Regions from separate parts of the Roseburia sp. TF10-5 genome, predicted to be linked through region 2. Evidence: predicted binding sites of a transcription regulator. Region 2 holds the regulator's gene; the other holds the start of a gene.
The links. The regulator NrdR, encoded in region 2, represses ribonucleotide reductase genes. The targets are predictions, from matches to a motif close to CACAANATNTTGTG.

Region 1: a site for NrdR is predicted at 7,347-7,360, ahead of nrdD (anaerobic ribonucleoside-triphosphate reductase). Genes of this name have one in related genera too.

Annotation. Positions count from the first base shown of each region.
Region 1 is NZ_QTYW01000007.1:29,677-45,458, reverse strand. It holds gene galT (UDP-glucose--hexose-1-phosphate uridylyltransferase) at 1-700, shown strand, start outside; gene DXD06_RS08680 (MATE family efflux transporter) at 1,218-2,582, opposite strand; gene hisC (histidinol-phosphate transaminase) at 2,784-3,845, shown strand; gene DXD06_RS08670 (COG2426 family protein) at 3,860-4,330, shown strand; gene DXD06_RS08665 (hypothetical protein) at 4,350-5,648, shown strand; gene DXD06_RS08660 (DUF6320 domain-containing protein) at 5,641-6,306, shown strand; gene DXD06_RS08655 (alpha/beta hydrolase) at 6,303-7,232, shown strand; gene nrdD (anaerobic ribonucleoside-triphosphate reductase) at 7,472-9,658, shown strand; gene DXD06_RS08645 (class B sortase) at 9,662-10,540, shown strand; gene DXD06_RS08640 (cohesin domain-containing protein) at 10,549-11,406, shown strand; gene nrdG (anaerobic ribonucleoside-triphosphate reductase activating protein) at 11,410-11,931, shown strand; gene DXD06_RS08630 (hypothetical protein) at 11,956-12,276, shown strand; gene fliB (flagellin lysine-N-methylase) at 12,273-13,442, shown strand; gene DXD06_RS08620 (aldolase catalytic domain-containing protein) at 13,506-14,477, opposite strand; gene DXD06_RS08615 (phospho-N-acetylmuramoyl-pentapeptide-transferase) at 14,638-15,600, shown strand; gene DXD06_RS08610 (HD domain-containing phosphohydrolase) at 15,625-15,782, shown strand, end outside.
Region 2 is NZ_QTYW01000015.1:35,957-51,738, reverse strand. It holds gene DXD06_RS12745 (response regulator transcription factor) at 1-1,336, shown strand, start outside; gene DXD06_RS12740 (extracellular solute-binding protein) at 1,483-3,171, shown strand; gene DXD06_RS12735 (ABC transporter permease) at 3,247-4,203, shown strand; gene DXD06_RS12730 (carbohydrate ABC transporter permease) at 4,216-5,103, shown strand; gene DXD06_RS17290 (hypothetical protein) at 5,142-5,303, shown strand; gene DXD06_RS12720 (YlmC/YmxH family sporulation protein) at 5,362-5,622, shown strand; gene nrdR (transcriptional regulator NrdR) at 5,716-6,165, shown strand; gene DXD06_RS12710 (hypothetical protein) at 6,186-6,590, shown strand; gene DXD06_RS12705 (YqeG family HAD IIIA-type phosphatase) at 6,616-7,146, shown strand; gene DXD06_RS12700 (ABC transporter permease) at 7,187-8,356, opposite strand; gene DXD06_RS12695 (ABC transporter permease) at 8,343-9,488, opposite strand; gene DXD06_RS12690 (ABC transporter ATP-binding protein) at 9,499-10,437, opposite strand; gene DXD06_RS12685 (sensor histidine kinase) at 10,581-11,687, shown strand; gene DXD06_RS12680 (response regulator transcription factor) at 11,712-12,335, shown strand; gene rpiB (ribose 5-phosphate isomerase B) at 12,396-12,842, shown strand; gene efp (elongation factor P) at 12,923-13,480, shown strand; gene DXD06_RS12665 (Rpn family recombination-promoting nuclease/putative transposase) at 13,561-14,382, opposite strand; gene DXD06_RS12660 (polysaccharide biosynthesis protein) at 14,750-15,782, opposite strand, start outside.

The sequences.
Region 1 (15,782 bases), on a different contig from region 2:
CATCTTAAGTCATGATCATTTCCAGGGTGGACATTATACATTTGCCATGGCAAAAGCACCGATTGAAAAAGAACTTCAGTTTGAGGGATTTTCCGATGTGAAAGCAGGAATCGTGAAATGGCCGATGTCTGTCATTCGTATCAGCGGACCGGACAAGGAGCGTCTGATTGAACTGGCAGACAAGATTCTCTTAACCTGGAGAGGCTATACCGATGAGGATGCATTCATCTATGCCGAGACAGACGGAGAGCCACACAATACAATCACTCCGATTGCCCGCAGACGTGGGGATGATTTTGAACTGGATCTGGTGCTGCGTAACAATATTACGACCGGGGAACATCCTCTGGGAGTATATCATCCACATGCAAAACTGCATCATATCAAAAAAGAGAACATCGGTCTCATCGAGGTTATGGGACTTGCGGTACTGCCTGCCCGCCTGAAAGATGAGATGGCAGAGCTTGCCGATGCACTGGTAAATGGTACAGACTTACGTGCGACAGAAACACTTGCTTCCCATGCAGAATGGGCAGAAGGTTTCCTTCCGAAGTATGATAAGATCACAAAAGACAATGTGATGGATATTCTGCATGAGGAAATCGGTCTGGTCTTTAATGAAGTATTGCAGGATGCAGGTGTGTACAAGTGTACACCGGAAGGACGTAAGGCATTCGAACGTTTTATTGCAGCTGTTTAATTGCGTTCTCTGGCAGATATAAGTTTTCTCAATGTGACGGAAGAAAGCGTATATTCTCTTTCTACAGAAAAATTTGCAAAGCAGCTCTGGCATTGATTTCAGGTTCTTTGTGTAAGGGTTTTCATTTTATGCAATTATCTTTATTCAGTGAGTGCCAGAGCAAGTTGCAAATTTGTTCTTCCGAAAGAAATATACGCCTTCTTCCTGTTGGTTGGAGAAAAGATAATTTGGAAAATGTGCTGGTATCTATACAAAGAAAATTTGCATAAAAGATACCGTTATGGTATCTATACACTTAAAATGTAACATTTAGATACCACAAAGTCTCTATGGAACAAAAATTGCTTCTTCAGGTACCATTTTTTCAAAAAATCGGTATCTGAAGAAGCAATTTTTCTCTTGCAGGTGACATTCCTTTATTTTAGGCATTGAAAATAAGGAAATGTGTCACCTTAATCACTATTTTTTTATCAATAGATCCCGTCGTATCGAGAAAATTTATATTTATACTTGTTATTTATTGGCAAGCCCCCCGCATAAGTTTCTTCCGGCAATGAAAGAACGCCGGAAGCAGGAAACAATCCGCAAACAGCCATGCCAGCGGACTGGCAAAACATGCAGCCGTAAATCCGAAGATCGGTACAAAGATCAGACCGATCAATGCGCGGGCAATCATCTCAAATACACCGGCAAATACAGCAAAGCCGGAAAAGCCCATTCCCTGGATAAGAAACCGGACGATATTGACCAGTGACAGAAGCATATAAAAGCAGGTGTTGGTGATCAGAAATTGTCTGGCCTGTGCGACAACCTGTGTGATATTGGCACTGTCCGAAGGATCTATAAACAGATAGATCAGTGGACGTGCAAGGAAAATGATGACAACAAGGATCGCTGCGGAGTAAACTGCGGCAAGAATGATGGCGGATTTCATACCACTTGCCAGACGAGCATATTTTCCGGCACCCACGTTTTGTCCGCCGTAAGTTGCCATGGTAGAACCGAGTGCGTCAAATGGGCACACCATAAACATCGAAATACGGCTGCCGGCCGTCATGGCTGCCACGGCGCCTGAACCTAAGGTGTTGACAGCAGTCTGCAGAATGACGCTTCCGATGGCGGTAATGGAATACTGCAGACCCATAGGAAGTCCCATAATCAGAAGATTTCTTACATAGGAAGCATCCAGTACCCAGTCGGAGCGCTTCAGGTGCAGAATGTCAAATTTCCGGATGATCACGAAAAGACACAGCACACCGGAAACCGCCTGCGATAAAACGGTAGCAAATGCGGCACCAAAAACTCCCCAGTGCAGACAGATGATAAAGAACAGATCCAGTCCGATATTTAAGACAGCCGCAACGATCAGAAAAATGACCGGCGTGATGGAGTCCCCCAGAGAACGCAGGTAGGAGGAGAGTATATTATAAAGGATGGTGGCTGGTATGCCGGCAAAAATAACAACAATATAATTGTAGGACAGGTCGATAATATCGGAAGGTGTCTGCATCAGCACCAGAATCTGCCGACAGAAAATGACGGTCAGTGCCGTGAGAACACCGCCGATGAGAACCGACAGAATGGCGGAATTACCGACATATTTGCGCACGCCGTCATAGTCGCGCGCACCGAACCGCTGGGCAACCGGCAGACCGAAACCGTTGCAGATTCCCTGACAGAATCCTATGATCAGAAAATTGATACTTCCGGTTGCCCCAACTGCAGCAAGTGCCGTCACGCCGAGATAGCGGCCGACGATGATGGTGTCCATGAGACTGTAAAATTGTTGAAACAGCATACCGAACAGAAGCGGTACGGCGAAACCGAGAATCAGTTTCATAGGGGAACCGCTGGTCAATTCTTTTGTTGTACTTCTTGCCATAATGATTTACTCCTTTTATATTTTAAACAAAACTGCAAATGCTAGGATATTTTATCACGATTGTGTAAAACTGCAAGAGGAAAAAATGCTGAAATTTCATTTTTTTTGCGTTTTTTTTGCCGCGTCAATTCTTTACATTTGAGGAAGAATGCGGTAGAGTGGTAAGTGACTGTAATATTGTACATATAAAGGAGATTAAAGTTGAAAAACTGGGAAAAAAATATACGTAAGGTTGTTCCCTATACACCGGGAGAGCAGCCAAAGAAATCACAGATCATCAAGTTAAATACCAATGAAAATCCATATCCGCCGGCACCGGGGGTAAAGGAAGCACTGGAACATTTTCATACGGATGATCTGCGGCTGTATCCGGATCCGGTTGTGACAGATCTGGTGGATGGGATTGCACAATTCTATCAGGTAGATCCTTCACAGGTCTTTGTCGGTGTCGGATCGGATGATGTGCTTGCAATGCTGTTTATGACCTTCTTTAATTCAAAGAAGCCGATTCTGTTTCCGGATATTACCTATTCCTTTTATGACGTGTGGGCAGAAATGCTTCGCATTCCGTATACACAGATTCCGCTGGATGATGCATTCCGCCTGAATCCGGTAGATTATAAATGTGAAAATGGTGGAATCGTATTCCCAAACCCGAATGCACCGACCGGGGAACTTCTTCCGGTATCTGCCATTGAGGAGATCGTTCAGGCAAATCCGGATGTGATTGTGATCGTGGATGAGGCATATATTGACTTTGGAGGAGAGAGTGCCCTGCCTCTGATTGATAAATACGATAATGTAATTGTGGTACAGACATTTTCCAAGTCACGTTCTCTGGCGGGGTCGAGGATTGGCTTTGCCATCAGTAATCCGACACTGATTAAATATTTAAATGATGTGAAGTATTCCTTCAATTCATACACGATGGATCGTATCACCATTGCGTTGGGAACGGCATCTATCCGTGACCGGGCATATTTTGAGCAGACGACAGAGAAAATCATAAAGACAAGAGAGTGGACCAAAGAGCAGCTTCGGGCACTCGGGTTCGTATTTGGTGATTCCAAAAGCAACTTTATTTTTGCCATGCATCCGGATGTTTCCGGTGTGGAACTGTTTGAAGCACTGAAGAAAAACGATATTTATGTGCGGCATTTTGGCAAGCCGGCACGGATCAACGAATATCTGCGTATCACAATCGGTACGGATGAGCAGATGCATAAACTGATCGATTTTCTGAAAAAATATTTAAATAAATAAAGCGAGGATTTTTTATGTTGACAAAATACTTGTGGGTATTTTTTGTTTCCATGGTACCACTGGTGGAACTGCGCGGTTCCATTATTATTTCGCAGGGACTGCAGCTGCCGGTACTTTCTTCTTATATTGTGGCAATTATCGGAAATATGCTGCCGGTGCCGGTGATTTATCTGTTTGCACGGAAAGTTCTGGTATGGGGAGCGGATAAACCGGTGATTGGAAAGTTTTTTTCCTGGTGTCTGGAGAAGGGAGAAAAGGGTGGAAAGAAATTACAGGAAAAAGCAGGCCGGGGGCTGTTTATCGCACTGCTCCTGTTTGTAGGAATTCCGCTTCCGGGAACCGGTGCATGGACAGGAACACTGGCGGCTAGTATTCTGGACATGGATTTTAAATCGACAATTATCGCCGTCATGCTCGGGGTTCTGCTGGCAGGAATTATTATGATGGTGCTCAGTGTGGCAGGATTCGGCATGTTTTTGAAATAACCAAGGAAGTAATTAATCAATGAAAGACAAGAAAAAAACCAAGACGATTCCGCGTCAGGTGCGCTGGGATAAGCTTGATAATACAGCACATCTTTTCCCGTCCATTGCGGGGGAGAGTATGACAAACGTGTACCGGATCAGTGTGACCTTAAAAGAAGAGGTTCAGGTGGAATTTCTGCAGCAGGCGCTGGACATGATTCTGCCGAAATTCGATGGGTTTAATCTTCGGATGCGCACAGGCGTATTCTGGTATTATTTTGAAGAGAACGGAAAAAAGGCACCGAAAGTCACGGAAGAGGCGATGTTTCCATGCCGGTTTATCCGGCAGAACAAAAACCGCAATTATCTGTTCCGTGTGACCTATTATAAGTCAAGAATCAATCTGGAAGTGTTTCATGTACTGACCGATGGCATGGGAGGCATTAATTTCCTCCGGGAGCTGACGTATCAGTATCTGCGTCTGGTGCATCCGGAACTGGCAGAAAAAGAAGGAAATAAACTGAGCGGAGATACCTCTCTCAGCAGGGAGGACAGCTTTGTCCGCAATTACCGCAGCAGCAAGCCAAGCGGATTTAATAAAGAAAAAGCATATCTGATCAAAGAAGATAAACTTCCGGCCGGAGAATTTGGTGTCATGCATGGGCGGATGCCGGTCTCACAGCTGAAAAAGGTAGCACATGGCTATCATGCATCTTTGAATGAATATTTTATTGCAGTCTTTGTATGGAGTGTGTATAAAGAACTGTTACACGGGATGCCGGGAGGAAAACCGATCCGAATCGCAGTGCCGGTCAATCTGCGGCCGTATTTTGATTCGGATACGACAAAAAACTTTTTTGTTATGGTATCTGCAGAATTCCGTCCACAGAAAGAGTCCTACACGTTTGAGGAAGTACTTGCATGCATACAAAGCAGCCTGCACTCCCAGATCAATAAGGAACATTTAGAGGATCTGTTTTCTTACAGTGTATCCAATCAGAGGAACCTGCTTATGCGTCCGGTGCCGTTATTTTTGAAAAATATTGCCATGCGTATCGTATATGAAAAATCCGCAGTGGCAAATACGACAACGATCACAAACATCGGTAATATCAAGATCAAAGATATTTACCAGCCCTATATAGAAGGTTTTTCGGCTTTTATAGCCATGTCAAAAGGGCAGTATCTGAAAGGAACGATCTGTTCTTACCAGGATACGCTGGTATTTACATTCAGTTCCATCTTTTCCGAGGCTCTGGTACAGAAGGCATTTTTCCGCAAGATTGCGGCGGATGGTGTGGATGTGGAGATTGAGACGAACGGAGTATATTATGAATAAATGCAAAAAATGTAATGTTGTCATATTGGACGATACGGACCGCTGTCCGCTCTGTAAACATGTGCTGGAGTCGGACGGGATACCGGGAGAGAGCCGGTATCCGGATGCCATTGCAACGGCGCGTAAATTCCGGTTTGTGGAGAATCTGGTACTGTTTATCTCCATTGTGGCGGAGTGTCTGCTGATTGCCATCAATTTCCAGGTGGACAGGGAAGTGGCATGGAGCCTTGTAATTGGTATCATTCTTTTATATGGAAATGTGGTGCTTCGCATGGCAATTCTGGGAAAATCCGGATATCTGGCCAAAACCGTCTGTCTGGTACTTCTTGCCATTGTAATGCTTCTTGGAATTGATTATCTGACCGGATACCGGCGCTGGTCGTTAGACTATGTGCTTCCGGGGGGAATCATTGCCATTGATCTGGCGTTGTTTATCCTGATTCTGATAAACCGGAGAAACTGGCAGAGTTATATGATGTCGGAACTGCTGACGATATTGCTGAGCATTGTGCCGGTGGTATTGCTGCAGATGAGAATCATTCATTTTCCATATCTGGCATGGGGGTCCCTCGGGGTATCGGTATTTTTATTCCTTGGAACACTGATTCTTGGTGATCAGCGTGCACGAACCGAACTGAAACGGAGATTTCATATATGATAGAAAGCGAAGCGAGTGTAAAAGGACGTGTGGTGGCAGAAATGCTGTCACATTTTACCAATGATTTGAAAATCGGAAAAAAAATAAAGAGCGGAGAGCTGCGCAAGCGGATGATAGAGCCGCCATGGATTCCACCGGCAATGTTTAACCTGACAGGAATCAATATGGATCATTTTACGATGAAACTTTTGTCGTTAAAGGAAAATCCAAACACGGATTACGTGATTCTGCAGTTACACGGCGGTGGTTATACGGGAGCTGTGCGCAATGCGTATTATGTGTTTGCAGGATTATATAACGAGCTGAGCCATGGATGCAATGTGCTTACTCCGGATTATCGTGTGGCTCCGGAGAATCCATATCCGGCGGCACTTGAAGATGCATTGGCATCATACCGCTGGCTGCTTTCCAAGGGATATTATGGAGAACAGATTATCCTTGCCGGAGATTCGGCAGGCGGTGGACTGGCGATGGCACTCTGTATGTATCTGCGGGATCATAATATGCCGGTACCGGGAGGAATCATAGCCATGTCTCCGTGGACGGATCTGACGGCCAGCGGGGAGTCTTATGAGACCAATTATGAGAAAGATCCACTGTTTGGAAATACGAAGGAGAGTCTGATTTACCAGAATGATTATCCGGGGGAACATGACCGGATGGACCCGTATATTTCTCCGCTGTTTGGGGATTTCCGGGGATTTCCGCCAATGCTCATACAGGTTGGATCGATTGAGATGCTTCTGAGTGATTCGGTTTCGGTAGCGGCAAAGGCAAGGGAGCAGGGGGTAAAAGTGCGCCTGTCTGTTTATGAAGGGATGTTTCATGTGTTCCAGATGGCATATCTGAATATTCCAGAATCAAAGAAGGCATGGGCAGAAGCCGGCAAATTCATTGATGTGCTGCGCACGGACAGCAGACTGTAAAAATTATTACAAAAATGGCGCGGAATTTTTTCACATATTGCATAAACGCCTAGATACGTCTACATTTCCATGGAGTAAGCCTCCACATGATGTAGAAATGTGGGTTGACAATAACACAAGATGTAGTGTAGTCTTGTATTTGTTAATGAAAATATACAAGATATAGGGAGTAATCTCTATATCTTATATTTTGTGTAAACAATCGTTTATAAAGATAGACTTTGAGAGGAAGATGGAACATGAAAATTATTAAGAGAAGCGGAGTTGAGGTATTTTTTGATTCGAATAAGATCGTTGCGGCTGTACAGAAAGCGAATGCATCGGTAATCGATTATGAAAAACTCAGCGATGAGCAGATTCAGGAGATTGCCGATAATGTGGAAGTGGCATGTGAAAACATGAAACGATCTGCCAGCGTGGAGGAAATCCAGGATATGGTAGAGAACCAGCTGATGAACCAGCATGCATTTACGGTTGCCCGTAATTATATTACATACCGTTATAAGAGAGCGCTTGTGCGTAAATCCAATTCTACTGATGAACAGATTCTGTCTCTCTTAGAGTGTAACAATGAGGAAGTAAAACAGGAAAATTCCAATAAAAATCCTACTGTAAACAGTGTACAGAGAGATTATATGGCGGGAGAAGTCAGCAAGGATATCACGAAGAGATTCCTGTTGCCGGAAGATATTGTGGAAGCACATGAAAAAGGACTGATTCATTTCCATGATGCAGATTATTTTGCGCAGCACATGCATAACTGCTGTCTGGTGAACTTAGAGGACATGCTGCAGAATGGTACTGTAATCAGCGAGACCGGAATTGACCGTCCGAGAAGTTTTTCCACGGCCTGCAATATAGCAACACAGGCGATTGCGCAGATTGCAAGTTCGCAGTATGGAGGACAGAGTATTTCACTGTCCCATCTGGCACCGTTCGTACAGGTGAGCCGTGAAAAATTCCGGATACAGGTCCGGACAGAGTTTGAAAAGATCGGGCTGGATCTGGATGAGGAGAAAATCAATAAAGTAGCAGAGATGCGTGTAAGAGAAGAGATCAACCGTGGTGTGCAGATGATCCAGTATCAGGTGATCACGCTTATGACCACAAACGGTCAGGCTCCGTTTATCACGGTGTTTATGTATCTCGACGAAGTGCCGGAGGGACAGACCAGAGATGACCTGGCAGCGATCATTGAGGAGATGCTGCATCAGAGAATCAAGGGAGTAAAGAACGAAAAAGGAGTATTTATTACCCCGGCTTTCCCGAAACTGATTTATGTACTCGAAGAAGATAATATCCATGAGGCTTCCAAGTATTTTTATCTGACACGCCTGGCTGCACAGTGTACGGCAAAGCGCATGGTTCCGGATTATATTTCCGAAAAGAAGATGAAAGAACTGAAAGTGGACAAGAACGGGGAAGGACACTGCTATCCATGTATGGGATGCCGCAGTTTTCTTACTCCGTATATTGACCCGGAAACCGGAAAACCGAAATATTACGGACGTTTTAACCAGGGAGTTGTGACGATCAATCTGGTGGATGTGGCATGTTCTTCCGGAAAAGATGAGAAAAAATTCTGGAAGATTCTCGATGAGCGTCTAAAACTGTGCTACCGGGCACTGATGTGCAGACATAAGAGACTTCTTGGCACACCGAGTGATGTGGCTCCGATTCTGTGGCAGAACGGAGCGCTTGCCCGTCTGAAAAAGGGAGAGACGATCGACAAACTTTTATTTGGCGGTTATTCCACCATCTCTTTGGGATATGCGGGATTGTGCGAGTGTACCCGTTATATGACAGGTGTTTCCCATACGGAGCCGGAGACCGGAACACCATTTGCACTGCGTGTCATGCAGCGTCTGAATGATGCCTGTGCAGAGTGGAAAGAAAAGGAAAATATGGATTTCAGTCTGTACGGTACGCCGCTGGAATCCACCACCTATAAATTTGCAAAGTGTCTGCAGAAGCGTTTTGGTATCATAGAGGGCGTAACAGATAAAAATTATATTACGAACAGTTATCATGTGCATGTGACGGAAAATATCAATGCTTTTGATAAACTGAAGTTTGAGTCACAGTTCCAGAAGCTGTCTCCGGGTGGTGCAATCAGCTATGTGGAAGTACCAAATATGCAGGATAATATTGATGCCGTGATTGCCGTCATGAAATACATTTACGATAATATTATGTACGCGGAGCTCAACACGAAGAGTGATTACTGTATGGAATGTGGCTATGACGGTGAGATCAAAATTGTTGAGGAAAAGGACAGCGGAAAACTCGTCTGGGAGTGTCCGAACTGCGGAAACCGTGATCAGGATAAGATGAGTGTTGCACGTCGTACGTGCGGGTATATCGGAACACAGTTCTGGAATCAGGGACGTACACAGGAAATCAAAGAAAGAGTATTACATTTATAAAACATGGAAGAAAACAAACGGAAACAATATGCCCATTTGTATGAACACCATGAGGTAGAAGATCCACAACCCCGGGAAGAGAAAGAAAAACCCATCGGGCCGAGTGGCAGAAACCGCCATCGGCCGATGGTGGAAAAGGTATGCAGACGCATCGCCTTTTCTTTCCTGGCCATGGCGGTTGTTCTGTTACTTGCATTGAATTATTTTCAGATCAAAGAGGCAAAAAAGGAAGCGGTTTTGGAATATATCCGCAAAGAAAAGCAGCAAATGAAAAATCGTGAGACAGAAAAGACGGACCAGCTTGCAATCTTAGACCAATATGATATATTATATAGTATGTATCCGGATCTGGTTGGATGGATCAAAGTTGACGGGACACCAATCGATTATCCGGTGATGCAGGATCATACAGGCGGGGAATATTATCTGAAACACAATTTTGAAGGAAAAGATGATAATAAGGGAAACCCGTTTGTTTCCGCAGATGCCAGCATTGATCCGATGGATCAGAATATTGTGATCTTTGGGCACAACGTAAGTGATGGAAGCCAGTTTGGAGATCTGGATGCCTATCTGGATAAGAAATTTTACAAAAAGCATCCGGTGATTACTTTTGATACGATTTATGAAACTGGACAATATCAGATTGTTGCGGTGGTAAAGACACATGTAAAGGAAAAAGACGAATCCGGATTCCGTTATTACTGGTTTCGGAATTATAAAAACCGGAAAGAGTTTCAGAATCTGCTGGATTTTGTGGAAGAGAACCGTGTGTATGATACAGGGGAGCATCTTATCTATGGAGATACCACAATTATGCTCTCTACCTGTGAATACACGGTAAACAATGGGAGACTCGTAGTCATAGCAAAAAGGATATAGGGCAGAAGATGAAAAAATTAGGGATGATGAAAACGATACTGATGATGGGATGTGCGCTGGCGTTGCTTTTTGCAGCCGTTCCGCAGCCGGTTATGGCAGCGAACAGCCAGATGAATCTGACGGTTGGAACAACCAATGATGCAAAAGCCGGGGATACGGTAACGGTACGTCTGGTCGGAAGCAATAATCCGGGACTTTCGACATTTGCAGCAAGACTGGCATATGACGATTCTGATCTGGAATATGTAGGAACCACATGGGCAAATACGATTTCTTCGGATTCGGGAAATATTGAGCTGGTTTCCCCGGTTACGGAAAATAATCAGCAGGCACTTAATCTTTCGGCAATTTTAAATAAGACTTATTCCCAGAATGAAACCATTGCCACGGTTACCTTTAAGGCGAAAAATGCATATACAACGATGCCGGTTACCCTGACAGTGCGTGAAGTGACGGATGCAAGTTACAATCCGGTTACGGTTACAACGGTTGTGGATGCTTCTGCAGGACAGACACAGAGCCAGTCACAGTCCCAGAGCACTTCCCAGAGTCAGTCGGACAGTCAGGATGACACAGAGTATACAGATGATACAGATGATACAGACGATACGGACGATACGGACGATACCGATTCGTACGATGATACAGACGATATGCAGGATTCCAAGAGCAGCAGTGGGAATACACATAAGACTTCATCGAACAAAAAGAATAACAGTGGAAATACATCAAAAAACGGAAACCGGACAGATGCAACACCAAAGACAGGTGCGGTTGATCTGCGGATGGTATTTGGAGCAGCAGTAATTGTTTTTTTACTGGCAGCAGCAGGCTGCATCCGTTTCCTGAATAAAAAGAAAGAGTAAATTATGAATTATGCTGGAATTAAGTATTGTGACATCGCAAACGGTCTCGGCTGTCGGACGGTACTGTTTGTATCCGGATGCCGCAATGCATGTAAGGGCTGTTTTCAGCCACAGACATGGGATTTTACCTATGGAGAATGTTTCGATGAGCAGGTACAGCAAAAGGTGCTTGATTCACTGAAACCGGAGTATATAGAGGGAATGACCCTGTTGGGAGGAGAGCCGTTTGAGGAAGAAAATCAGGAGGCTCTTCTTCCTTTTATGAAAAAAGTAAAAAGTTTGTATCCGGATAAGAATGTCTGGGCATTTACCGGATATATATATGATAAAGACCTGATTTTGGGAGGCAGAAAACATACGAAAGACACGGATGACCTGCTTTCCCTGATCGATGTACTGGTGGACGGTCCATTTATTGAGGAACAGAAGGATATTACGCTCAAGTTCCGGGGATCGGTCAATCAGCGCATTCTTGACTTGAAAAAAACCATGGAAAGTGGCAAAATAGTTAAGTTGATGGAATAGTTAGGAAAACGAGGATGGATACATATGAAAAAGCATATTAATGCATTGTTGGGATTTGTCTGTTATACAATCGGTGTGATTGCAGCAGCATATTATGGGTTGTGGAAGATGCTTGTGCTTCCGCTTCATACTCTGGCAGTTTCTTTTCTGGCAGGGGACCTGAATGTCACACTGCTTGCGGTATGTGTTGTCAAAATACTTTTTTCAACAACGATGGCAGGATTGATCTGGTGCATTGGCTATATAGCCTATAATCACTTTAAAGGCACACAGGATCCGGACTGGGAAACTATGGAGAAAGAGTACATGGCAGAAAAAGAAGAGAAAGAGAGGCAGGCATCGTGATTTTACGGGTTCCGGAATATTATGAGAAATTTTCCTGCATTGCATCCCGCTGCAAGGACAGTTGCTGTGCAGGCTGGGAAATTGACATTGATGAGGATTCCTATGCATATTACAACAGTGTGGAAGGTAAATTCGGCAAAAGACTCAAAGAAAGTATGTATGAGGCCGATCCGGATGATGATGGCGGTGGATACCGTTTTAAGCTGAAAGGGAAGAAACGCTGTGCCATGCTCAATGACCATAATCTCTGTGATCTTTATACAGCACTTGGGGAAGAGGCTCTGTGTGAAGTGTGTACAGAATATCCGCGTTTTTCCCTGATTTACGGAGATGTGGAGCAGAAAGCACTGAGTCTTTCCTGCGAGGAAGTCGGACGGATTCTGTTTGAGCGGACAGAACCGGAAAAGCTGGTGGATATAGAGCTGCCCGGAAATTGCGATGACGGTGAGGACGACCCGGCATATGTTGCGTTCATGGAATGGGTGCAGCAGGAGTCGGTGAATATTCTGCAGAATCGTACCCATAATATTCCGGAGCGCATGAGAGAGTTTCTGGCGTGGTGTGACCGTGTACAGACCGTGATCAATTATGCACAGGCAAAAGAGGATATGTCGGTACTGGCAGACTGGAGATACGAAGATGCCGGTCATGAACTTCGGGAGTGGGAGCAGAAAAATATTGAGGGAAAAGAGAAGCCGGTTCGTGCACTTTCTTATGAAGATTTCGAGGAACGTTTTGCGGTTTTTGCCGATATGGAAGAGCTGGATGATGAATGGGTTCACACCAAGGAAGAATTTGAAAAGCTGTATCAAGAAGATACCTATGAGGCATTTCTGACAGAATATATGCGATCATCGGATTATTCGGAACTTGGCTATGAACATCTTCTGGTTTATTTTGTGTATCGTTATCTGATGAATTCGATATATGATTATGATATTTTATCCTATGCCAAAATGATTGTGATGGCAACCCTTGTGGTAAGAGATATGGATGCGGCACGTTTTTACAGAAACGGTGGCAAATTCACAATGTCTGACCGTATTGACGTAGCGCGTATTTTCTCAAAGGAAGTGGAACATTCCGAAGGAAATGCACAGGATCTGAAAGAAATGTGTATGATGGAAGAAATTGCGAAAGTGGATGCACTTTGCAGACAGATTTAAACGTTTATAACAGAGATAAAACAGGCATCTGGCGAACCCCGGATGCCTGTTTTGTATTATGCTTTATTTGTCTAACAGATCGGTATAGAAATCTGCGTAATCCTTGCGGTTGTCCTTGCAAAAATCAATGGCAGCAGATGGATGCTGGTTCAGACGTCCGGTCAGCAGATACGGAATATCATATCCCCATACGGCACCGGTTTCTTTGAGCGGCAGCATATAGTCTTCTAAGAACCGGAGTACCGGGAATACATTGTATTTTGGATTTTTCAGAAAACTCAGAAGCAGTTCCATGGCACAGTTTCCGGCACCCCGTCCCATGGACATCATGGTAGCATCTAAAAGACTGACACCGTGGGAGAGTGCTTCGATCGTGTTGGCAAAGGCAAGCTGCTGGTTATTGTGTGCATGCATACCGATGTATTTGCCGTATTTTTCTCCAAGTTCGGTGTATTTATCTGCAATCGCACGGATCTGTTCCGGGTAAAGAGCACCGTAACTGTCCACGATATAAATGCCATCGGCGCTGCTTTGACCGACCATTTCAAGTGCCTGGTCAATATCGGATTCTTTGGCATTGGAGATTGCCATGATATTACAGGTTACCTCGTAGCCCTTTGCCTTGGCATCTTCAATCATTTCGATTGCAGCAGGCATCTGGTGCACGTAAGTTGCCACACGAACCATGTCAATTACACTGTCTTTTTTGTCAATGATATCTTTTTTGTAATCGCAGCGTCCGACATCTGCCATGACGGAAATCTTCATATCGGAGTTGTTGTCACCAACGATCTCACGGATGGATTCCTCATCACAGAACTTCCACTTGCCGAATTTATTTACGTCAAACAGCTCCTTGGAAGCTTTATAACCAAACTCCATATAGTCAACGCCGGCCTTTACATTGGTGCGGTAGAGTGCGTTGATAAAGTCATCGGAGAACATAAAGTTGTTTACGAGTCCTCCGTCACGAATGGTTGCGTCCAATACACGAATATCGGAACGTGCTGTCATTAAGTCTCCTTTTTGAGCCATTTTTGTTTCCTCCTTGTGGTTCTTTGAATCTTTTACACTTTAACGCTTTGACGCGTGTGAGTATATAATAACACAATTCGATAAAAATGCAAGCAAAAACTTTACTTTTTTCCAGTCTCCTAATATAATTAAATCGGGTGAAAGCCCGAAGGAGGAGAAAATGATATACTTATTAGGAACATATGAACACGCACTGGTTGCTTTTATCGGTGTTTTATTTGCTTTTGCAGTGACCTGTATTGCAATTGCAAAATTAAACGGATATCTGCCGAAGGACATGGGAAGACAGTATGCACATGATGGAGCTCTTTCCGCAGGAAAACCAAGAGGTGCGGGTATTATTTTTGTGTTGACTTTTGTTGTTTCCGCATTGTTGTTTGGCAAAATGAATAAGGAAATTATCATTTATCTGGTGCTGATCGTCATCGAAATGTTCACCGGATTCTTTGATGATGCCGCAGAAAAACCATGGGGAGAGTATTTAAAGGGAATTCTGGATCTGGCGGTGGCAGTCGTTGTAGCCATTTCCTATCTGCATTACAATTCCAGTGAGATCACCATTGCCATTACGGGAACGACCATCGTGATTCCACCGGTTGTATTTGCCATTCTGACCGTTATTCTGGTGTGGGTTTCCATCAATGTTACCAACTGTTCGGATGGTGTGGATGGATTGTCGGGAACACTGACCATTATCACGTTGATGAGTGTGTTTGTTCTTGACAATATTTTAAAAGTCAATGATTCTTTCAATTACTGTATTTTACTGTTTGCGGTATGTCTGCTGGGATATCTGTGGTATAACGCAACACCGAGCAAGCTTCTTATGGGAGATGCCGGATCACGTGCAATGGGTATTTTTATTGCCATTGCGGTATTGAAGATGCACAGTCCGTTTATGTACCTGCTGGTTGCTGCGGTACTTATCGCAGACGGTGGTCTTGGTCTGGTAAAGGTTTCACTGCTTCGGTTTTTAAAGATACATATTCTAAAGAATACCATCACACCGATCCACGACCATGTAAGAAAAAAGGGTGGGTGGTCCAATGCCCAGGTGGTATTTCGTTTTGCTATCATTCAGATTGTAATTTCACTTGCAGCAATTTATCTGGTTATGATTTAAGTTGTAGTTATAATTGGAGGCTTTATGCGTTTTGTTTCCATTGAAGATGCCAGACCGGGAATGTGTCTTGCGTATGATTTATATGATTCCATGGGACGTACCATGGTGGGAAGCGGCTGTGAACTGACGGCTTCCTATATCAATAAACTAAATGAATACGGATTTAGCGGTGTCTATATCGA
Region 2 (15,782 bases):
ATATGCGGATTTCGAGTATGCAAGAAGGGCGCTTCAAAATGAATGTACGGATTATATTTTAAAGCCGGTTGACCGTGATATGCTGCTGAAACTGCTTAACAGGGTATCTGCGATGCGTGATGAAGATGACCGGATGAGGCAGAAGAACAATAAAATGGAAAAGGCATATCTTGCAAGAAATCAGATTGCTTTGATCAAGGGAAAATACGATGATTCCAATCTGCAATATGTCACATCACAGATGAAATGCAAAGAAGGTGTCCGCTACGTTGAAATTCAGATGGCGGGATGTGATGCGGACGAAGATGTGACGGATCAGGAGATGCGCGAATTCCAAAGACAGATGTATGAATGCTGTACTGCATTCCTGAAAGATTATGTGGAGAATTGTGTGTTTGACGCATCGGCAGATGAAAAAATATATGATGTGGGATTGATCTTTTTTCAATATATGGCGGAAGAGGCAGGACTCGATGAAAACGCTTATCTGAACGGGTTGGTGGAATATCTGGGTGAGAATCTGTCGCGCCCGGTTACGATGCTGGTCGGGAAAAAGGTGCAGGATATCAGCCTTATTGCAAGATCATACGGGAATGCCTGTATGCTTCGTTCCTTTCAGGGATTTCGAAGCAAAAAGGACATCTATTTCTACGAGGAAGAAGTGCAGGTGTCCAATGACGGTATGGTTTTGTGCAAGAAGAGTCTTGATGATTTGCTGAAGGTAGTGGAGCAGAACAATCATATGGAAATCCGGGCGGCGGTGGACCGTTTCTATGGAGAAATGAGTCAGAGAGGCCTGCGTGGGGAATCCATGACGCTTAATATTAACTATCTGCTTTTTCAGTTGATCCATCTTGCAAGCGAGCAGGATGATGAGGTCAATCAGGAAGAAATCCTGCGTCTGATTTCGGAGAGCAGCTTTGAAACAGGAACGATGCGCGGCAGTAAGACACATCTGATGCGTTTCGCCTGTGAGTACGGAGACTATCTGTCCCAGCTTCGCAAGAATGTATCCAGAGGTGTTCTCGGAAATGTAGAGAAAGAAATTAAGGAACATTATGCGGATAACCTCACACTCAAGGGGCTTAGCGAGAAATATTATGTCAACAGCGCCTATCTCGGACAACTGTTCCGAAAGAAATACGGTCAGTCGTTTAAGGATTATCTGAATAATTACCGGATGGATCAGGCTGTTGATCTTCTTCTGCATTCCGATAAGAAGATTATTCAGGTGGCGGAAGAGGTTGGATACCATGATCTGGATTATTTTGTCAACCGCTTTATTCAGGTAAAAGGATGCACACCGGCAAAATTCCGGAAGCAGATGCAGCAGTAAAATGGAATAGAAAGAGATGGAAAACAGGGTAAATTATAGTCCGGCAGAATGAACTATAGTTTACCCTGTTTTTGACTATAATTCGTCGGATTGTTTGAAATGGTAAAAAAAGTAAAATAGTTAATATAAAGAAGGAGGTACATTCTATGAAAAGAAAAAGAATGCTAAGTGCCTTGCTTGTAGTAGCGATGGCAGCAACCATGTTCGCCGGTTGCGGAAATAAAGGCGGCAGCAATTCTTCCACACAGGGTGGAAAAGCAGCAAATGATGGAGATATTAAAGAGTTTACAGCTTTCTTTGCTGTTCCGGGATCCGAGATCAACGATGATAACGAAGTTCAGCAGATCATCGCTGAGAAGACCGGCGTAAAGGTAAAAGAGACATGGCTGACAGGCCAGACGGCAGAAGAAGCAATCGGAACGCTGGTAGCCGGTGATGAATATCCGGATTTCATCTGTGGTGGAAATGGTATGCCGCAGTTATATGATGCAGGTGCATTGGTAGCATTAGATGATTACATTGACAAATATCCGAATATCAAGAACTACTTCACCGAACAGGAATGGGATCAGCTTCGTCAGGACGACGGACATATTTACTGGATTCCACAGTTCTCCAATATTAAGGGAGAAGAGAAAACCTGTACGCATAACGATGAGGCATTCTGGATTCAGGCAAGAGTTCTTGAGTGGGCTAATTATCCGGAAATCAAGACGATGGATGATTATTTCAAGCTGATTGAAGATTATAATGCAGCAAATCCTACCATGGAAGATGGAACGGAGAATATTCCATATACCATCCTTTGCGAGGATTGGAGATATTTCTGTCTTGAGAATGCTCCACAGTTCTTAGATGGTTATCCAAATGATGGTTCATGTATGGTTGATCCGGATACATTAAAGGTAATGGATTATAATACATCTGATACTGCTGTAAAGTACTTCAAGAAGTTGAACGAGGAATATCAGAAGGGTATTGTTGATCCTGAGTCATTCACACAGACTTATGATGAGTACATTGCAAAGCTTTCTTCCGGACGTGTACTTGGTATGATCGACCAGTGGTGGGATTTCGCCTACTCAGCAGGTGATGCAATTAAGTCTGCAGGACTGGATGCACAGGGATGCGATTACATTCCGGTACCTGTAACGATTGATGGACGTAAGAACCAGTGGCACAACTCCGGCGGAGTTTTAAATTCCGGTGATGGACTTGCAATCACAAAGGATTGTGATGATGTGGAAGCAGCTTTACAGTTTGTAGATGATCTTCTTTCAGAGGAAATTCACAACCTTCGTTTCTGGGGCGTTGAAGGTGAAGATTATCAGGTTGGCGACGATGGACTTTTCTATAGAACCAAGGAGCAGAGAGCAAAGGCTGCAGAGACGGATTATAAGGCATCTCACGCATGTTCTTATTCCTATTTTCCACAGTATGACGGAACCTGTGATGACGGTCTGAATGCAACAAAGCCGAGTGGACAGGCAAAAGAATTCTTTGACGGATTAAATGATGATGTCAAGAAAGCATTCAAGGCATATGGTGTTGAAACATACGTTGAGATGCTTGGAACAAACGAGGCACCTGGTCCATGGTATCCGATGTGGTCATTCTCAAACAACTTTACAACAGACACAGAGGGTGGAATGGCATGGACCAAGATTGGCGAAGTTAAGCATGAGCAGCTTCCGCAGGTTGTAATGGCAAAAGACTTTGACAGTGCATGGAAAACTTATATGGATGCATACAATGCATGCAATCCGGACGCTTTCCTTAGCGAGTTGCAGGCAGAGCTTGATAAGCGGATGAAAGACGCAGCAAAATACGAATAATACATAGAGAATGAGGTTTTAGATGGGCAGATGTTGTGAAAACTCCATCTGCCCGTTTAAAAAAGGAGTGAGGTCATGTCTATAGAGAGAACAAAATCAAAACAGAAAGTGAAAGAACCGAAGACGAAAATTACCTGGAAAGAGATTAAAAGACAGAAAGTATTATTGTTCTGGGCGGCAATCATGGTAGTGTATGGCGTGGTTTTCTATTACCTCCCACTTGCAGGCTGGACTATGGCGTTTCAAAACTATAAACCGAGACTTGGTATCTTTCATTCGAAATTTGTAGGATTGGATAAATTCCGGACATTATTCTCGGATATGACTTTTATCCGGGTAATCAGAAATACGTTGGCAATGGGTGTTATCAATCTGGTGGTAACATTTATTACAGCAATTGTTTTTGCAATTTTATTAAATGAAATTAAATCCAAAGGCGGTAAAAAAGTCGTTCAGACAATTTCCTATCTTCCGCATTTCCTTTCATGGATCATTGTAACCGGTATCTTACACGATATGTTATCCGGTGGCGGAATTGTGAACGAATTATTACTTAACTTCCATATTATTTCACAGCCGATCAATTTCTTTGCTCATCCGGGTTATTTCTGGCCAATCGTTGCATTTGCCAATGTCTGGAAAGAAACAGGATGGAATGCAATTATTTATTTGGCAGCAATTACTTCGATCGACCCGTCACTTTACGAAGCTGCAGCTATCGACGGTGCAGGCAGATGGGCAAAAATCAAGCATGTTACACTTCCGGGTATTAAACCAACCATTATCATTCTTCTTCTGATGAATGTAGGTAATGTACTGAACGCCGGTTTTGAAGTTCAGTATTTGTTAGGAAACGGTCTGGTTCAGAAAGTATCACAGACAATTGATATTTACGTATTAAAATGGGGAATCAGTCAGGGCGATTTCGCAATCGGAACTGCAGCCGGTATCTTCAAGAGTTTCGTAAGTATTATTCTGATCGTGATTGCAAACCAGATTGCAAAGCGTAATGGTGAAGAACAATTGTTCTAAGGAGGTTATACAATGGCAGCAAAAAAAGCGAAAAAAAAGGTGCAGATTTTTCCGATTGTCAATACGATCATTATGATCCTGTTTGTAATCATTACACTGTATCCTGTGTTAAATACATTAGCAATATCATTAAATGACGGTACGGATTCCCTTCGTGGAGGTATCTATCTGTTACCGAGAAAATTTACATGGAAGAACTACATTACGGTACTTCAGAAAGACAACCTGATCACAGGTGCTTATGTTACGGTTGCAAGAACTGTGATCGGAACAGTTCTTGCGCTGATCTCCAATGCAATCCTAGCATTTATCGTCAGCAGAAAAAGATTTATGTTTAAAAAGCAGCTCTCTTTATTCTGGGTTATCACCATGTATGTAAACGGAGGTCTGATCCCGACATTCCTGTTGTACAAGGGACTGGGACTTACCAACAGCTTCTGGGTATATGTTATCCCTGGAATGGTCAGTGCGTTTAACATGCTGGTTATCCGTACTTATATGAACGGTATCCCGGACAGCTTAGAGGAGTCGGCACAGCTCGACGGTGCTGGGTATACGACGATTTTCCTGAAAATCTATTCACCGCTCTGTAAGCCGGTATATGCAACTGTTGCATTGTTTGTTGCAGTTGGTCAGTGGAATTCATGGTTTGATGCAATGTTATATAACCGTATGAACGGCAAACTGACAACATTACAGTATGAGTTGATGAAACTACTGTCATCCGTAACAAATACGAGCAGTAGTGTCGAGGCAATGAAGAATGCAGCGGGAACGGTTACACCGACATCGGTTCGTGCAGCTGCAACGATTATTACGATTCTGCCGATCATCTGTATTTATCCATTCTTACAGAAGTATTTCGTAACAGGACTTACGCTTGGTGGCGTAAAAGAATAAAACTTAAATCTTCCCTTTTTATAAGCTGTGCCGCAGAAGTGGCACAGCTTATATATTATAATGTGGTAGTGCGCGGAGTCAGGCTTGTTGTAATAAATGCCATCGGGGCATTGCAGGTGCAGCACAGAGGAGATAATGAAGGGCTTCCAGACCGTGCACAGCTAAAGGCGGCAATCTCTGAAATGAAGCAGCGTGCATAAACATAAAATACAGCTAAGACGCATAGAATATTCCAAGAAAGAAAAGCAGGAGTGTTCTGTGCGTTTTTCTGATTTATGTGAAAAAGAAGTAGTCAATGTAAAAGACTGCCGCTGCCTTGGCAGCGTCCGGGATCTGGACATTGACAAGGAATGTGGGAGAATTCTGGCACTGATCGTTCCCGGACCGGGAAAATATCTGGGCTGTTTTTGCAGGGACAGCGAATTTTTTATTCCATGGGCTAAAGTTATCCGGATAGGACCCGATATAATACTCGTAGAGTTTGATGAAAAAGAAATGAAACACCGGATAAAAGGATAAAAATTTGCAGATTGACAGAAAACAGGGAAATTGTGTATTATAGAAATAGTCATATATTTCCGGATTGGGATTGGATGCAGGAGGAGAAATCCTATGAAATGTCCGTATTGCAGCAGTGAAAATACAAGAGTGATTGATTCGCGTCCTGCGGATGACAATAATTCGATTCGCAGAAGAAGACTTTGCGATGATTGCGGAAAGCGTTTTACAACCTATGAAAAGGTGGAAACCATTCCCCTGATCATTATAAAAAAAGATAACAATCGTGAGCAGTACAACCGGACAAAAATCGAAAAAGGCGTATTGCTTGCATGTCACAAGCGGCCAATTTCTGCAGAACAGATCTCAAAGCTTGTGGATGATGTAGAAATCGAGATTTTTAACCGTGAAGAAAAAGAGATACCGAGTGCTTTGATCGGTGAAATTCTCATGGATAAGTTAAAGAATTTGGATCCGGTTGCCTACGTGCGTTTCGCATCGGTATACCGTGAATTCAAAGATGTAAACACATTTATGAATGAGCTGAAAAAAATGCTCGGATGAATTTGTAACCAGAGGTGCTTATGAATATTTCAGGAATGCGCCCGTATGAGGGCTTTTATGAGTACAATTCCATAAAGGCTGTTGCGCTTAGAAGCCAACAGATTGCGGCAGTGCAGAATGCCTCTGGGGATGAGGAACTTTTCGGTGGCAGTCAGCCGCAGGGACAGACACAGACGAAGCGTCCGCAGACGTACAATGCATTTGATTATGCAAAGGAGTACCAGCCGGATGAAACGTATGAACTGAAGGGTGCAGACAGTGATCTGGCAGGTCTGGATATGCAGAAAGCAATTTCCGATATGGAAAAGGATCAGGTGTTGCAGCAGTATCAGTATTTTGTGGGAACGCAGGATACCGGAGTGAAGAAGATCCCGTTGGATACCGGGATTTCTGCTTTGCGTTCCGGAGAGAATTTTTCCCTTTAGTACATAACACACAAAGGAGAGACCTATGTGCGCATTTCTATATCCGGATGAATATCTGGATTCCACTTACAGCATAGATTTTGATCAATTATATAAAGAAGGATACCGGGGAATTATATTTGATATTGATAACACCCTCGTACCACATGGAGCGCCTGCGGATGAGCGGGCGATTTCTTTGTTTACCCATTTAAAGGAACTTGGGTTTCATTGCATGCTCCTGTCGAATAACAAGGAGCCACGGGTGAAAATGTTCAACGATGCAGTGCACGTCAATTATATTTACAAGGCAGGGAAACCCAAACCGGCAGGGTATCGCAAGGCAATGGAGGTACTGGGCACGGACACATCAAATACTATTTTTGTGGGAGATCAGATTTTTACGGATGTGTGTGGGGCAAATTTGGCAGGAATCCGGACAATTCTTGTAAAACCGATCCATCCCAAAGAGGAGATTCAGATTGTGTTAAAGCGTCGGTTAGAAGCGATTGTACTGCTTTTCTATCGTCTGCACTGTAAAATCGTAAAACCAAAGTATCCATCGGCAAGAAAATAAAATCTGCCCGGACCGTAAATATATGGTCCGGGCATTTTTATTAGGCTTTTTGACGGCTTTTCTGCCGGTTCACACATAGGTAGACTGCAAAAAGTGCCACAAAGAATAGAAGCTGGATTCCGATACACATCCAGTAGGTTGAGGCTGAAAATACATCATTTGCATACCATCCGAACATGTTCGTGATCCGCACATACCAGTAGGCAGGCAGAAAACGTCCGATTGCCAGCACGGTATTTCCTAAAAATGCCTGTGGTACAAAAATTCCACACAGGAAACTCATACCAAGTCCGAGAATATTGGCAATCATATTGATCCTATTATAATCCATTGGAAACGCACCCAGGAGCAGGGCGATTGCCGTTGCAATCAAAAGAAAGACGGCACTGTTTAGGATACACAGACAGCCACTTTGCGAGAAAAGCTGTGAGGGTCCATATATGACTGCTGCAATTCCAAGAAATCCAATCCACCATAAAAATACATAGATTAGACAGCCAAGCCCAAGCTGTAGACTGACGCGCGACTGTGGCAGCGCACCGCAGGAGATCCGTGTCTTCATAAGTGGTTTGCAAAATGCCATCAGAACCGGGGAAAGCCCCTCTAAAAGCATCATCAGAATGATATACGGAAAATATTGGAAGAAGTAGTACATACGGGAATTTTTGCTTTTTGTTGTATTGCTAAAGGATACGGATGTTACTTCCGGCACATCATCAAGCGAATTTTGTGTATAGGTGATAGCATCCGAAACCGGAACACCGCTTTTTACATACAGTAAAAGCGCATGCACATAATTGTCAATCTGCTGGTCTACAAAGTAGCCGCTGCAACTGTCTTTGCGTTTGCTTGTTTTTAAAAGACCACGGGTGGTTTGTGAGGTTATTTTTTCTTCAAAACCTGCAGGGATCGTAAGTACATAGTCGATCTGGTAATAGTACATGTTATCCTGCAGAGTATCCCGGTCTGCGGATGGAAGGGATACGATATGGTGAAGCGAAGACAGATAGGCTGTTAATGCCTGGCTTGCTTCGGAGTTATCGTTGTCAAAGATACACAGGTTGACCGCAGATACCTGAAACTGTTTTCCACTTGTTGAGGAGGCGTTTGCACTCATCACGATAAGCAGGACCACAAAAACGATAAAGTAAATAAAGGTATTGGGTAGATGTTTTTTTGCTACACGGGCAAAGGCCTTACAGACTTGCATAAGTTTTCCTCCTTGTGACCAGACAGGAAATGCCAAAAAAGAGTACCGCCATAACAGACAGAGTGAGAAGATTAGTGGCAAAACGCTGCAGGTTGTCATAGTTATTCAGTGTGTAAAAACAATCGGAAATCAGTGCGGCAGGATTGATCCGGTTGATAAACGGAAGGTGCTTTTCCACAACCATGCGCATGGTTCCCATCATCAGTCCACTTAAAAAACAGCAGGGCATCACAATGCCAAACATGAGTGTGGTTTTTCCACCCTCGGATTTCGGCCCGATGCATCCTAAAAGCATGCCAAAGGAGATGCTGCAGGCAGTGCTGATGATAATTGTGAGCAGACTAAGAAGCGGTCGCTGCGCCATATGGATACCCAGTATTTTTACAATAAATAAAAAAGCCAGAATGTTTAAAACCGATTCAAACAGAATACAGGCGGCAAGTTCCCCGGCAATTGCCGTAAATTTTTTCGTGGAAGAAACCGTTTTTCTTGCTGCAAGGGCGGTGAGGTTTGCAGCATTTTCAATGGCAAGCCGGATTCCGCCGAGTGCGGTATACAGGCATGCCATGGCGATCAGGTTGTAAAAATACTGATCGTAGGTATCTGTGTCTGCGCGTGTAAGGGAGACTTCTTTGCGTGGACTTATGGTTTCATATAAAGAAGCGGTCAGAGCCTCTAAATTTTGGGGATGTTCCTGCATGGTTTTTAACAATAGATCCCGGTTGACATAAAACTGTGTCAGTAAAACCTGTAAAATACTCTGATTGATGGAAGAATCCGAAGCATCTGCGTTGACACGGAGTGTTACCGTATCTTTTGCATAAAAAATGCCATCCACCTTTTTTTCTTTGAGAAGCTTTTGAGCCTTTTTATCCTTACAGTAAGTGACTGCAAGCATTGCGTTGTCGTCCTCCGAGGAGAGGGCATCTGCCATGGTACAAAAGGCTTTCGCGTTTATGCTTTCGTCGGATACGAGTGCCACAGGAATCGTGTGGAAGCTCTCGCTTTCCGTGATATTGGAAAAAGCAACTTTAAACAGGCAGCCGAGCACAATCGGAAAAATTAAAATCCAGAACAGATTGGCTTTGTTTCGCATCAGCCGCAAAAGAGAATATTTAAAAACTGATCGCATGATTTACCTCCTAATCCCGTAGCGCTTTACCGGTAATCTCTAAAAAGACATCGTTTAGTGTCGGAAGCTGCGAGTAGACATGATCGATCGAGCGGTCTTTTTCCTGTAAGTAACCGAGAAGCCGCACGAGATTATGTTTGCCACCGTCACACAGTACCGTAAGGATGTGATCCTTATAGTCGGCCTGATATACATGTGGCAGGGTGCGGATGTGGGAGAGGTCTTCTTGGGGCAGATCAAGCAGTTCCACCGTGATAATTTCACTTTTTTTGATGAGTTTGATCAGTTCTTCCTTTGTACCGAGTGCGATATTTTTGCCTTTATCCATGATTGCAATCCGGGTACAGATCTGTTCGACTTCTTCCATGTAGTGGGAGGTGTAGATGACCGTTGCACCGGCGCGGTTTAGTTCCACGATTCCCTCCAGAATTTTATTGCGGCTCTGCGGGTCGACCGCTACAGTAGGCTCATCGAGGATGATGAGTCTGGGTTTGTGGGCGATACCGCAGGCGATGTTTAGACGACGCAGCAGTCCACCAGAGAGTTTTTTGGGATAAAATCCGGTGAAGTCTTCGAGCCCGACAAATGCAATGGCGTCATCTACGCAGCGTTTGCGGGTTTTGGCATCGGTGATATACAGGCTGCAGAAGCAATCAATATTTTCCCTGACGGTCAGTTCATCAAACACTGCTACATTTTGCATCACAACACCGATCTGTCGTTTTACATCATAGTTGTCCGGGCGCATGGGCTGACCAAAAATTTCGATGGTACCCTTGTCGTAGGACAAAAGAGAGAGCAGGCAGTTGATGGTAGTGGTTTTACCGGAGCCGTTTGGTCCTAAAAGTCCGAAGATTTCTCCTTTTTGTATGGTTAAGTTTAAGTGGTCAAGTGCGAGCAGTTCTTTGTAGCGCTTGACCAGATTTTCGATTTTTACAACCGTTTCCATAGGTTTCCTCCCTTGTGTTTTTGTGATTTTAGCATAGCGGATACGCCAGGAAAACGAAAGTGCAGGATGTCAGGAAAAGGAGATGACATTTGTCACAAAGTTCTTTATACTAGATACGATGGAAGAAAAAGAGGAAAAGAAAAATGGAACGTTTGATCGATCAGGGGATCTTATATGTGGCAGGACTACTCCTTCTGGCGGAAACAAAAGGATGGGTACGCCCGGTGCTTGCAGCTTTGCTTGTGCTGATATATGTCGCGGTTTCCAATTATGTGGAAAGTGGCAGAGTCCGGCTGGTGCTTTCTGCCATACTGACGGTAGGCTGCTGTTTTTTGCCGGGGCTTTTGTGTTTTCTGCCGCTGGTCTGTTATGACTGTGTGTGGCTTTTTTTGGAGCATATGCGTTTTTTTTATATCGGTACGGCGGGCATCGTGCTGCTTGCGGTATTTGCACTGGTTCATGGAAAAAACAGTGTGGAGCCGCAACTGGAATGGCTTGTATTTTTGCTTGTACTTGCCGGAGGCGGAGCATACCGTATGCGGCGGCACCTGCACCAGAAAGAGGCCTATATTCATTTAAAGGATAGTTCCACCGAACTGCGTCTTGTGATGCAGAAACGACAGCAGGAACTGATGGAAAAACAGGATTATGAGATTCATCTTGCTACACTGCAGGAGCGAAACCGCATTGCGCGGGAAATCCACGACAATGTGGGACATATGCTTTCCCGTGCAATTTTGCAGATGGGAGCCCTGCAGACGATTCACCAGGAAGAACCGTTGCATGGGCAGCTGCTGCAGATCAATGATACGCTGGGGGAGGCGATGAACAGCATCCGCGAGAGTGTACATGATCTGCACAATGAATCGCTGGATCTAAGACAGGCGCTGCTCGACATCTGCAGGGAGTTTGAAAAAAATTGTGCCATTGATTTGCATTATGATATGACACAGGAGGTGCCGCGGAGTGTCAAATACTGCTTTCTTGCAATCGCAAAGGAAGCTTTTGTCAATGTCGTGCGCCATAGCGATGCCGACAAGGTTACCGTCTTTGTGTGTGAACATCCGGGCTTTTACCAGATGTCGGTTGAAGATAATGGAAGCAGTGCCAGTCTTCCGGACGAAACCGGACAGGGAGAGGGCGGGATTGGGCTTGCCAATATGAAAGACCGTGTGCAGGCACTTGGCGGCACAATTCACTTTTTTGCGGAGAGTGGTTTTCGGATTTTACTTTCTGTGCCGAAACATTAGGAGATTGCGAAAAAAGGAGAAGATATGAAAGTTGTAATTGTAGATGATGACCAGCTTGTTGCATTGTCGTTAAAGACAATCCTCGAAGCGGATGCACGCGTTACCGTGGTGGCAACCGGAACCGATGGAACCGATGCAGCAGCACTCTATCGAAAGGAGCACCCGGATGTTCTTCTGATGGATATCCAGATGAAGCCGGTGAGTGGGCTTGACGCCGCAGAGGAGATTTTACAGAGTGATCCACAGGCAAAAATTCTGTTTCTGACCACCTTTTCGGATGATGCCTATATTATAAAGGCATTGGATCTGGGAGCAAAAGGTTATATTTTAAAGCAGGATTTTGAAGGAATCCTTCCGGCGCTGTTTGCGGTGCAGCAGGGGCAGAGCGTCTTTGGCGGCGAGATTGTAAGTAAACTTCCGGTGCTTATGCAGCCGAAAAATGAATTCGATTATAGTCAGTATGATATCGGAGAAAAGGAACAGGAAATCATTGCTCTGGTAGGAATGGGAAAGAGTAACCGCGAGATCGCAGAGGAATTATTTTTGAGCGAAGGAACTGTACGGAACTATATCAGCACAATATTAGAAAAATTTTCTTTGCGTGACCGTACACAATTAGCGGTTTTTTATTTGACGAAAGTACGTTGAAGCAGTAAGATAATAGAAGTGCAAAACAGGCGATTGCGAAAAATAAAAAGGAGAATTGTGATGAAAGTCGGAATAGGAAATGACCATGCAGCAGTAGAACTGAAGATGCAGATCAAAGAATTTATTGAGAGCATGGGACATGAAGTGGTAAACTACGGAGTTGATACAGCAGAAAGCTGTAATTATCCGGAGATTGGAGAAAAAGTAGGACGTGCGGTGGCTGACAAAGAAGTAGACTGTGCCGTGTTAATTTGCGGAACAGGTGTCGGAATCTCTATTGCAGCCAATAAAGTAAACGGTGTGCGTGCAGCCGTATGTTCAGATGTGACGACGGCACATCTGGTAAAAGAGCACAACGATGCAAATATCATCGCGTTTGGTGCAAGAATTGTCGGAGTGGAGCTGGCAAAGGATATTGTGAAGGCTTATCTGAATGCGGAATTTCTTGGTGGACGTCATGCGACACGCGTGGCTATGTTTGCAGACATCGAAAAACGGAACAAATAAAATACTTGAAAAGTATTCCATTTTATAGTAAAATTGTAAGTCGAGAGACTTTATACTCGTAATTTAAGGAGGAAGATCGAATGATTTCAGCAGGAGATTTCAGAAATGGTGTTACCATCGAACTTGAAGGTAACATTTATCAGATTATCGAATTTCAGCATGTAAAGCCAGGTAAGGGTGCAGCATTCGTTAGAACAAAATTAAAAAATATCGTCAGTGGTGGTGTAGTAGAAAAGACATTCCGTCCGACAGAGAAGTGTCCGACTGCTCATATTGATCGTAAGGACATGCAGTATCTGTATTCTGATGATGATTTCTATCATTTCATGGATGTAGAGACTTATGACCAGATTGATCTGACAAAGGACAGTGTCGGTGATGCACTGAAGTTTGTTAAGGAGAACGAGATGGTTAAGATCTGTTCTCACAAGGGCAATGTATTTGCAGTAGAGCCACCTCTTTTCGTAGAGCTTGAGATTACAGAGACAGAGCCGGGATTCAAGGGAGATACCGCTACAGGTGCTACCAAGCCTGCTACTGTTGAGACAGGTGCAAACGTAAACGTTCCTCTGTTCGTAGAGCAGGGAGACAAGATCAAGATTGATACCAGAACAGGTGAGTATCTGTCCCGTGTATAATCGCACCTTATAATAGAAAAGTCCTGATAAAGAAAACTCCCCAATCTATCAGTAAATCTGATAGATTGGGGAGTTTTGTGTTACAGTGATTTTTTCAAAGTCTGAATCTGTTCCATGGGAAGTCCGGTGATTTCAGAAATTTCGGTATTTGAATATTTACCTGAGGAAAGCATTCGGCGCGCTGTGTCTTCTTTTTCTTCAACAATACCATTTTCGCGTCCTTGCTGAATACCATTGACCAACCCCTCGTGGTATTTTTCATCATAAGCCATCTGCAAAGTCATGTAGTCATGCCTCCATTTCTTATTGCGCTTGGCAGCCTCCACTGCCTCGGAGAGATCCTGCGTGAAAGAATCTTCCGGTTGTCTGCCATCAATAAAATTAAGCAGCCGTTTCAGTTCCGGTCGTACATCATCAAAAATTCCCTTCGTATTTAAAATGATCTTCTGTGTACCATCGTTAAGCGAAAGATCCGGATCTTCCACACAGCGGTTTTCGAAAGTATACACATGTCTGCCAATATGGAATGGATCAAACGTGCAGACAAAAATTACAAAACTCTGTTTCAACTGTGTGTAATCCATACCCTTGTCGAGCAGGTTTAAATCGATTATCCCCTGATAATAGCGGGTGCGTTTCGGAAGATTTTCATGATGACCGTTCTGCATTTCAATGTTGTAAACTGTATTAGAATCGTCCTCAACATACACATCCAGCCGGATGCTCTTCGCATCAAGGGACAGATTGATCGTTTTCTGGTCTTCCGGATAATCAATGCGTGAAATCTTAACATTCAGTATAGTTTCCAGAAACGGCTTGCAGTTTTTTGGATCGCGCATAACAATGCCAAACATAAAATCATCACTGATGGTAAGGTCTTCGAACTTTTTGCTCCTATACATTTTCTTCTCCTTCGTAGTGGTGGAGAGGAAAACGCGTCATATAGCGAATGTTCTTCTATCAGGATTGTAACATGGAAGCCCCCGGCTTTCAATATCTGATCATAAAAACAATAATAAACCTCTCCAATATTTTATTGTTTCATACACATGGGAAAACGGATGAATCATCCGGCTGAATGCAGTGTAAAGTAACAAGACTGCATATTCGAAATGTGTAACAAGAATATAGCATGGAAAAAACACAGATTCAATAGGAAAACAGACCTAAATTTTATTATATTACATTACATGGAAGAGATGAACGTGGACAGAATAGAAACGCCGATTCTGGCGTTTTTCTGTCCGAGGGGGATCAAAAAGTGTGGAATCATCCGGCACGGGAATAAGGAATAAGCAAAAGAATGTCTGCAATCGCAGCAAATACATAGGACAGCAGCATCCCCCACAGATATGCATCAATGCCGTACTGTGGGACGAGAAACAGGATCATGCAGATCCTGATCATGCATGCCAGCAGTGTGACAAATAAAACCTGCCGGGCATTGCCGAGTCCGTGCAGAATACTGTTCAGCAGACTGGTGACATACAGCAGGGGACAAAGCCAGGAGAGCTGGCAGATAAAATTGCCGGCCAGCGTATTGTGAAACAGAACTTCGCCCATCCGGTCACCGAAAACCAGAAACAGAATCGTAAAAACAAAGCCAAGAAGCAGTCCGTACAGGATTGCTTTTTTTATCGTTCGCGCAATCTGTGCGTGGTTGTGTGCACTGTGGGCTTCCGAGACAGCTGGAAGTAAAAGGACGGAAAAGGAATTGGTCAGTACACTGGGAAACAGAATGATGGACATGGTCATACCGGTCAGGATACCAAAAATACTCAGGGCATCCGAAGCACTGTAACCAAATGCCTGAAGTTTTTGCGGGATCAGAAGATTCTCCAGGCTGTTGAAAAGAGCTGTCGTCACCCGGTTGATGGTAAGTGGAACCGCCATGGAAGCAAACAGTTTGCCCATCGTTTTCCACTGACCGGAAAGGGTGTGGTAGGAGTGTCCGGGAAGCCGTTTTTCCAAAGACATGGCAATCAGACTGGTGATAAGACCGGAACATTCCCCGGCCACAAGACCGGCAACCGCGTGGAACGCCGTCAGCTCCATGCCTTTTTCCAGCGTGTACTGATAGATCAGCCATACACTTCCCACGCGTGCAAGCTGTTCCACCAGCTGACAGAACGAAGGAATTCCTGCCCGCTTTTTTCCATAGTAATAACCGTTGATACAGGCGTGGATGCAGCAGGGAAGCATGGAAAAGCTAAGGAGCGAAAGGAGGGGAGCGCAGCGGAGCTCTCCGAGAAAATGCAGGGCGATCCAGTCTGCCTGTGTGTAAAGAAAAATACCGACGATT